Regions from separate parts of the Citrobacter rodentium NBRC 105723 genome, predicted to be linked through region 1. Evidence: predicted binding sites of a transcription regulator. Region 1 holds the regulator's gene; each other region holds the start of a gene.
The links. Region 1 encodes CRP, which controls carbon source genes, mostly activating them, when cyclic AMP is high. Its sites were predicted from a motif close to ATGTGANNNNNNTCACAT; they were not measured.

Region 1 (2,206 bases):
AGAACCAGAACCAGTTAAACAGCCCGTACCATAGCGTGCCCAGCGCATAGATCAGCAGCGGCTCCCAGACCGGCATATTCCCCGCCAGACTGAGGGTAAAAATCGCGGCGATCAGCGACGCGGGAAGCAGGCGGGCGTGGAGCGAACTGATTTCCGCGGTGACGCCGAGGATAAGCGTCAGGACAGTCAGAATGAGCGGCAGCGGCACCGTGCGGGCCAGCAGCAGCTGCATGATCAGACTACAACCGGCGAACAGCGACGCGCCGATTATCAGGCGTTTGAAGAAGCGTTTGTGCGGCGTATCAAGCCCGGCAATATTGCAGCAGGCGGGAACGAGGGAAAAAAGCAGGCCCAGATGGAGCTGGTCGATCAGCAGGCCGACGGCCACGGGCAAACACAGCACCAGCGTCTGACGGAGTGCGTAGTTGATCTCCGGGTGATAAATCAGTCTGCGCCACATCGGTAAAACAAAAACGGCGCGCTACCGGGGTAACGCGCCGTTTCCGACGGGATTAACGCGTGCCGTAAACGACGATGGTCTTACCGTGCGCGGAGATCAGGTTTTGATCTTCCAGCATCTTCAGAATACGACCAACGGTTTCGCGGGAGCAGCCAACGATCTGACCAATCTCCTGGCGCGTGATTTTGATCTGCATACCATCCGGGTGGGTCATGGCATCCGGCTGTTTCGCCAGATTCAGCAGCGTCTGGGCGATACGCCCGGTCACGTCAAGGAAAGCCAGATTGCCGACTTTTTCTGAGGTGACCTGCAGGCGGCGGGCCATCTGGGAAGAGAGGCGCATCAGAATATCCGGGTTGACCTGGATCAGCTGACGGAACTTCTTGTAGGAAATTTCCGCCACTTCACATGCTGTTTTAGCTCGTACCCATGCGCTACGTTCCTGGCCTTCTTCAAACAGGCCCAGTTCGCCAATAAAATCACCCTGATTCAGATAAGAAAGGATCATTTCTTTCCCTTCCTCATCTTTAATCAACACTGCTACCGAGCCTTTCACGATGTAATACAACGTTTCCGCTTTTTCACCCTGGTGAATCAGCGTGCTCTTCGACGGGTACTTATGAATGTGGCAATGAGACAAGAACCATTCGAGAGTCGGGTCTGTTTGCGGTTTGCCAAGCACCATGCGCGATTATCCTCTGTTATAAGCTGTCTCCAGAGCCAGAAAACACCGCTGTCTCTGGGGTTGCAAAAATGTGCTTCCCGCTTCCCGGGAAGAGGCTGTCAATAACGGCAGCAGCCTTTAATATGAAATCCTGTGCATACACAGTACGTCAACGCACCGTAGCATCTCGTCTGTTTTAGCATAGCTTTAGCTGTGTGTCTCCTGGTGTCTCGCTTCAGCATGACGCAGGTCGCCTTCCGTTGCGAGATTTGTCGCGGGCGCGTAATCTGTGGGGAAAATTGCAACATTGGAGTTACGAGATATGCAAGCGCGTGTTAAATGGGTTGAAGGGTTAACCTTCCTCGGCGAGTCGGCTTCCGGGCACCAGATCCTGATGGACGGCAACTCAGGCGATAAGGCCCCCAGCCCGATGGAAATGGTGTTAATGGCCGCTGGCGGTTGCAGCGCCATTGACGTGGTTTCCATTCTGCAAAAAGGCCGTCAGGATGTGACCAACTGCGAAGTGAAGCTGACCTCTGAACGTCGCGAAGAAGCGCCGCGTCTGTTCACCCATATCAATCTGCATTTCATCGTTACGGGTAATGACCTGAAAGATGCCGCAGTGGCGCGGGCGGTCGATCTCTCCGCGGAGAAGTATTGCTCGGTGGCGCTGATGCTGGAAAAAGCGGTAAACATTACCCACTCGTATGAGGTGATTGCGGCTTAGGTTTTGCGCAATCTGTAGGCCATAAGGCGTTAGCCGCCATCCGGCACACTGCCGGGGGCGCTTCGCTTGCCCGGCCTACGTTTGTAGCCTGTTCCGGGCTGGAGAAGGCGTTATCTGGCAAGATTTCGCCTTACTTGATCTTCTTCCCTTCCATCAGCCGTTGCACCAGCGGCAGCATAATCAGCTCCATCGCCAGGCCCATTTTACCGCCCGGCACCACCAGCGTATTGATGTGGGAAATAAAAGACCCCTGCAGCATCGCCAGCAGCCAGGGAAAATCGATGCCTTCCAGATTACGAAAATGGATTACCACGAAACTTTCATCCAGCGATGGAATACCGCGAGCGGCGAACGG
Region 2 (2,206 bases), 2.2 Mb from region 1:
GTTATGCTTCAAAAATATAAGCCAGGAAAATAATACAGTGCAGAAAGTCTAAGGTATGCTGAAAAGACTCAGTTTGCGTTAGCGCAAATTTTGGTAGAACAGTTAAAAATTGTTAACCTTGTAATAGACGAATCAACAAAGAACCGTTATACATCGCATCTTTTACCAGCGCCGCGCCCGCCATCGTCCCCTGATTGGAAAACTGAGTGCTCTCCACCACCATATTTTGGCTGTAGGCCGGTAGCGCCTGCTGGCGAATACTGTCCGCTATCGCCGGAAACAGTACGTCGGCCGCTTTATTAAGCGGCGAGCCAATCAGGATCTTTTGCGGGTTAAATAAATTAACCATTATTGCCAGAATCCGCCCGACGTGGGTGCCGACGCCGCTGATAATATCTTTCGCCAGCAGGTCGCCCTCTATTGCGGCCTGACACAACGAATCGACGGTCAGCGGCTGCCCGTGAAGCGCTGAACTCATCGACTGCCCCAGCCGCAGCTGCACCAGTTCCAGCACGCTCTCCACGCTGGCAATGGTTTCCAGGCAGCCATGATTGCCGCAGTAGCAGCGCTTGCCGTAGGGATCGACCTGAGTGTGGCCAATCTCCACCAGGCTGCTGCTGCCCGCATGCAGCAGATGTCCGTCGGTAATCACGCCAGCGCCGACGTTATGGTCGATCACCACCTGAATCACATCGCGCGCGCCGCGGGAAGCGCCAAACAGCGCCTCCGCCATCGTCCAGGCGCTGATATCATGCTGAATATAAACCGGCACGCCGGTGTGCTGCTCAAGCGCCTCGCCGAGCGGCATCTCTTTAACATCGTCATAAAACGGCATGCGATGCACAATGCCGTTTTCCGTATCAATAATGCCAGGCAGGGTAATGGCAATGGAGGTCAGCCGTTCAAGCTGCTGCTGATGGCGGATAAAGAATTGATCGACAAGCGTAATAATGCGCGTCAGCAGCGGATTTTCGTCGCTGAGCGGGAGATCCAGACACTCCTCAACCACCAGCTTACTGCTGAGATCGCGCAGGGCGAGGAAGATTTCGCCCCGGCTGATACGAATGGATAAATAGTGCCAGGCTTCGGTTTCAACCACCAGCCCCACTGCGGGGCGTCCGCGGCTGCCTGCCTCTTTAATTTCCAGTTCCTGTACCAGATGCGCTTCAAGCATTTCGCGGACAATTTTCGTGATACTGGCTGGCGCGAGCTGGGCGAGACGAGAAAGATCGATTCGCGATACCGGCCCCAGTTGATCAATCAGGCGATATACCGCGCCCGCATTGGTCTGCTTTATTTGATCGATGTGCCCAGGCTGACTATCAGCAACCACCTCTGACTCCCTTTATTTTCGCGCTCCGAAATAATCTGCGGGCTATGGTGAAGTACTTCAATACGCAACGTCAACTTTTACTTAGCGGTGTGATTAACCGCACATTTTTAGCTGTTATTAAATTAATTTAAGTATTCCTGACAGTTCGAATCAGCTGCTGGAGAAAACGTATCGCCGCCTGGCTTTGTTCATGATGTCCGGACCACACCAGCCACATTTCGGAAACCGCATCCTCCTCCGCAAGCGGCACCCAGCGCATTTCGTGAAGCTGAACTTTATTAAACGACGCCGGCAGGATCGACACCCCCAGACCGGCGGCGACCAGCCCGATAATGGTCATCGCTTCGCCAACTTCCTGGGTAATCACCGGCGACAGATTATAGCGGCGCATCAGGCCAAGAATATCGTCATACAGCCCGGTGCCGACGTGCGGATCAAAAAACACGAAAGGCTCTTTCGCCAGTTCCGCCAGCGTCACCACCGGCTTTTGCGCGAGCGCACAGGCGCTCGGGATCATCGCCATCAGCGGCTCGCGAAGAATCACCTCATGATGCAGGGTATCCGGCAACGGCGTATTGCGCAGCAGCCCGAGATCCAGCGCCCCTTCGCCCAGCGGCGCGAGCTGCTCGCGGGTATTCATCTCACGGGTCTGGAGATGCACGTCAGGGTAGTGCTGACGAAACAATGACAAAGTATCAGAGACGGCGCGGATAAACGGCGCTGAGGAGGTAAAACCGATGCGCAGTTCCCCCGCCTCCCCCTGGTGAAGCCGTTCGGCACGCGCGGCGGCTTCGTTTACCAGTCCCAGGATCTGGCGGCTGTCGGCGAGAAATTGCTTTCCGGCGGCGGTCAGCGCCACGCTGCGATTGGTTC
Region 3 (2,206 bases), 160 kb from region 1:
GCGATCTTCTCCTGCGCCAGTCGTTCGGCGAGCGGCTGGTGGGCATTATTGATGAGCAGGTCGGCGCCGTTATTTTTCGCCATCTCCAGACGTTCCGGGATGCGATCGGCAACCACCACCTGGCTGACGCCGTAAACTCCCTTCAGCGCCTGGATGGCGGTAAGCCCCATCGGACCTGCGCCGTAGACCAGAGCGATGTCCTGCGGCGTAGGTTTCATCTGGGCGGTAATGTTGGCGGCAATGGTAAAAGGCTCCACCATTGTCGCCTGGCGATCGCTGATATTCTCCGGGATCGGATAAGCGTTTTTCGCCGGTACGCAAACATAATCGCTGAAGCCGCCGTCGCGATGAACGCCAATGACCTGGAGCTGGCTGCACACATTCGGGCGCCCTACGGAGCAGGGGTAGCAGTGACCGCAGCTGACGACCGGATCCACCGAAACGCGCTGGCCTAAGCGCGCCCCATCGACGCCTTCACCTACGGCATCGATAAGGCCGAAAAACTCATGTCCAATCACGCGAGGGTATTTCGCAAAAGGGTTATGGCCGTGATAGATATGCACATCCGATCCACAGATGCCCGCGAAGACGACTTTCACCCGGACCTCATGCGCGCCAGGTTCCGGGACAGGGCGCTGAGCGATGGTAAGTTGACCGGGTTTTTCTACGACGACGCTTCTCATTTTCTCTTTCCTTACGATGTATGTTTGAATCCAGTTTCATTACTTTTTATTACCATACAAGTATACAAAAACAGAAAAGGTGGCCTGGGTCACATTTGGAAAATGTCGTCCATAAGAGAGGGTATGAATGCAATATATTGAAATAAAAGCCAATAAAAATCCTAACAGCATTTTTTGGCAGAAAAAAACGTAAAAGCAGATATGTGATCTTTGTCACTACAGTAATTCCGTGTATGCTTATGATTACTAGTATGGTAGTTGGGCAAGTTTATACACACATTGATTCGGGTGATTTCGTATGCAGATGACAATGCGCTGGTTTGGGCCAGATGAAGATAAGGTTTCCCTGGAGCATATCCGCCAGGTTCCGGGCGTGGAAGGCGTCGTAGGGGCGCTGTATGACGTAGCGGTTGGTGAGGTCTGGCCGGTAGATAAGATCGAAAAGTTGGTTAAGCAGGCGCATGACGCCGGTCTGAAAATGGAAGTCATCGAAAGCGTTAACATCCATGATGACATCAAAATTGGTCTGCCTTCACGCGATCGCTACATTGCCAACTACCAGCAAACTATCCGTAACCTTGCCCAGTCAGGCGTGAAGGTGATTTGCTATAACTTTATGCCCGTTTTCGACTGGATGAAGACGGACATGAACTACGTTCTGCCGGATGGCTCCATGACGATGGCCTTTGAGAAAAAGGATATCGACAAGAGCCTGGAAGAGGTGGTGAAAGAGGTTCTGGAAAACTCGAACGGCTTTGCGCTGCCGGGCTGGGAGCCGGAGCGACTGGCGAAGGTGCAGGAGCTGTTTGCAAAGTATAAAGATGTGGACGACGCGAAGCTGCGCGAAAACCTGGTCTACTTCCTGAAGGCGGTGATCCCGGTCTGTGAAGAGGTGGGCGTGAAGATGGCAATCCACCCGGACGATCCGCCGTACTCTATCTTCGGTCTGCCGCGCATTGTGAAAAACCGCGCCGATCTGGACTGGATCTGCAACGCCGTGGATTCCGAAGCGAACGGTATCACGCTCTGCACCGGTTCTATTGCGGAAGATCCGGACAACAATGTGTATGAGATCCTCGCGGAGTTCAGTCGCCGCAAGCGGATTCATTTCGCGCACGTGCGCAACATCAAGCTCATTAAAGATAAAGACTTTTATGAGTGCGCGCATCCTTCACAGTACGGTTCGTTAGACATGTACAAAGTGATGCAGTCCCTGTATGACAACGGCTTCGACGGTTATATCCGTCCGGATCATGGCCGCTTTATCTGGGACGAAACCGGTCGTCCGGGGTATGGTCTGTTCGACCGGGCACTGGGCGTCACCTACCTGATGGGGCTGTGGGAAGCGCTGGGTAAGCGCTAATCTCGCCTTCGCTTTGATGACGGGTCCGCTTGCCGGGCCCGTCGCAGCATCCGCCATCTTCCTGTTATCTCTCGCCTGTTCCCGCGTAACGCTATTTTCCCCGCATTTTTTACACAATCTTCAACGCGTTGCTCATAATTGAGTATTATTGTGCCAGATT
Region 4 (2,206 bases), 1.5 Mb from region 1:
AGGTCGCCTGACGCGATTTAGAGGCGTTAGCGCTGAAGCGGCTGACAAAGGATTGCAGCTCGGCAATCTGCGCTTTCTTCCTGGCGTTATCGGCCAGCAGGCGTTCACGCGCCTGGGTCGCCGCCGTCATGTATTCATCATAGTTGCCCGGATAAACGCGCAGTTCGCCGTAATCCAGATCCGCCATGTGGGTGCAGACCATGTTCAGGAAGTGACGGTCGTGCGAAATGATGATCATGGTGCTGTCACGTTCGTTCAGCACCTGCTCCAGCCAGCGAATGGTATCAATGTCGAGGTTGTTGGTCGGTTCGTCGAGCAACAGAATATCCGGATTGGAGAACAGCGCCTGCGCCAGCAGCACGCGCAGCTTCCAGCCGGGCGCGACTTCGCTCATCGGGCCGTAATGCTGTTCCACCGGAATGCCGACGCCGAGCAGCAGTTCGCCCGCGCGCGATTCGGCGGAATAGCCGTCCATCTCGCCATATTTCACTTCCAGATCGGCCACTTTGTAGCCGTCTTCTTCGCTCATTTCCGGCAGGCTGTAGATGCGATCGCGCTCCTGCTTCACTTCCCACAGTTCGCTGTGGCCCATGATGACGGTGTCGAGTACGGAGAACGCTTCAAAGGCGAACTGATCCTGACGCAGCTTACCGATGCGCTCGTTCGGATCGAGGGAAACGTTGCCCAGCGTCGGCTCAAGATCGCCGCCGAGGATCTTCATAAAGGTGGATTTACCGCTACCGTTGGCGCCAATCAGGCCGTAACGGTTGCCGCCGCCAAATTTGACGGAAATATTTTCGAACAGCGGCTTACTGCCGAACTGCATGGTGACGTTGCTGGAAACTAACACGGACGTATCCTAAAGAAGATGTGACAAACCGCTTATTATGCCATAAGTCTTAAATAAGATCCCGTCCCGCGGTAAACGGCTACACTGTGACTCAGGTCAGGGTCAGCAAAAAATGTGATTTCGTACACATCTGAATTCCCTGTGCACGGGAATGCACATATAATGCGCTCCCAACATGACAGAATTCTCAACCCAACGCCTGCCAGGCAATGAATCTCGTATAACATGAATATGAAATTAACAACGTTTTTCGCAGCGGCTCTCGCTGTAGTAGGCTTTTGCAGCAGCGCCTCAGCCGTTACTTATCCTCTGCCAACTGATGGTAGCCGTCTGATCGGCCAGAACCAGGTTATCACCATCCCGGAAGGCAACACTCAGCCGCTGGAGTATTTTGCCGCTGAATACCAGATGGGTCTGTCCAACATGCTGGAAGCCAACCCGGGCGTGGACACCTTTCTGCCGAAAGGCGGTACGGTGCTGAACATCCCGCAGCAGTTGATCCTGCCGGACACCGTGCATGAAGGCATCATTATCAACAGCGCGGAGATGCGCCTTTACTACTACCCGAAGGGGACGAATACCGTTATCGTCCTGCCGATCGGTATCGGTCAGTTAGGCAAAGACACGCCGATTAACTGGACCACCAAAGTTGAGCGCAAGAAAGCGGGGCCGACCTGGACGCCAACGGCGAAAATGCATGCTGAATACCGGGCGGCAGGCGAACCGCTGCCGGCAGTGGTTCCGGCAGGCCCGGATAACCCGATGGGTCTGTACGCGCTGTACATTGGCCGCCTGTATGCGATTCACGGCACCAATGCGAACTTCGGCATCGGCCTGCGCGTAAGCCACGGCTGCGTGCGCCTGCGTAATGATGACATTAAGTTCCTGTTCGAAAACGTACCTGTCGGCACCCGCGTACAGTTTATCGATGAGCCGGTAAAAGCCACTACCGAACCGGATGGCAGCCGCTACATTGAAGTGCATAACCCGCTGTCGACCACTGAAGAACAGTTCGAAGGCGGCGAGATCGTGCCGATTACGCTGACGAAAACGGTTAAGAGCGTCACCGATCAGGCCGACGTTGACCAGGCCGTAGTGGAACAGGCAATTCAGAGCCGTTCCGGGATGCCGGTTCGTCTGAACTGATTATCTGACAGCGCCGGGTAGCGGCTTACGCCTTACCCGGCCTGCAGTACCCGCACAGCAGGCCCGATAAGCGCCAATCACAGCACCCGCAGCAGTCCGTACCCTACCACCCCCACCCATATCAGCATCGGCAGCGAATAAAGGTGAAAGCGCCACCAGATGCGTCGATCGTTCGCCATTCGCAGAGCAATCAGATTCGCCAGTGAACCG

Region 2: a site for CRP is predicted at 1,421-1,438, ahead of mlc (sugar metabolism global transcriptional regulator Mlc). Genes of this name have one in related genera too.
Region 3: a site for CRP is predicted at 885-902, ahead of uxuA (mannonate dehydratase). Genes of this name have one in related genera too.
Region 4: a site for CRP is predicted at 963-980, ahead of K7R23_RS22355 (ABC-F family ATPase). Genes of this name have one in related genera too.

The regions. Positions count from the first base shown of each region.
Region 1 is NZ_CP082833.1:889,333-891,538, reverse strand. It holds gene K7R23_RS04250 (YccS/YhfK family putative transporter) at 1-460, opposite strand, end outside; gene crp (cAMP-activated global transcriptional regulator CRP) at 513-1,145, opposite strand; gene K7R23_RS04240 (OsmC family protein) at 1,447-1,851, shown strand; gene K7R23_RS04235 (phosphoribulokinase) at 1,982-2,206, opposite strand, start outside.
Region 2 is NZ_CP082833.1:4,024,547-4,026,752, forward strand. It holds gene mlc (sugar metabolism global transcriptional regulator Mlc) at 113-1,333, opposite strand; gene K7R23_RS19110 (LysR family transcriptional regulator) at 1,461-2,206, opposite strand, start outside.
Region 3 is NZ_CP082833.1:732,629-734,834, reverse strand. It holds gene K7R23_RS03420 (Zn-dependent oxidoreductase) at 1-683, opposite strand, end outside; gene uxuA (mannonate dehydratase) at 982-2,046, shown strand.
Region 4 is NZ_CP082833.1:4,690,487-4,692,692, forward strand. It holds gene K7R23_RS22355 (ABC-F family ATPase) at 1-850, opposite strand, end outside; gene ldtB (L,D-transpeptidase) at 1,076-1,996, shown strand; gene K7R23_RS22365 (anion transporter) at 2,074-2,206, opposite strand, start outside.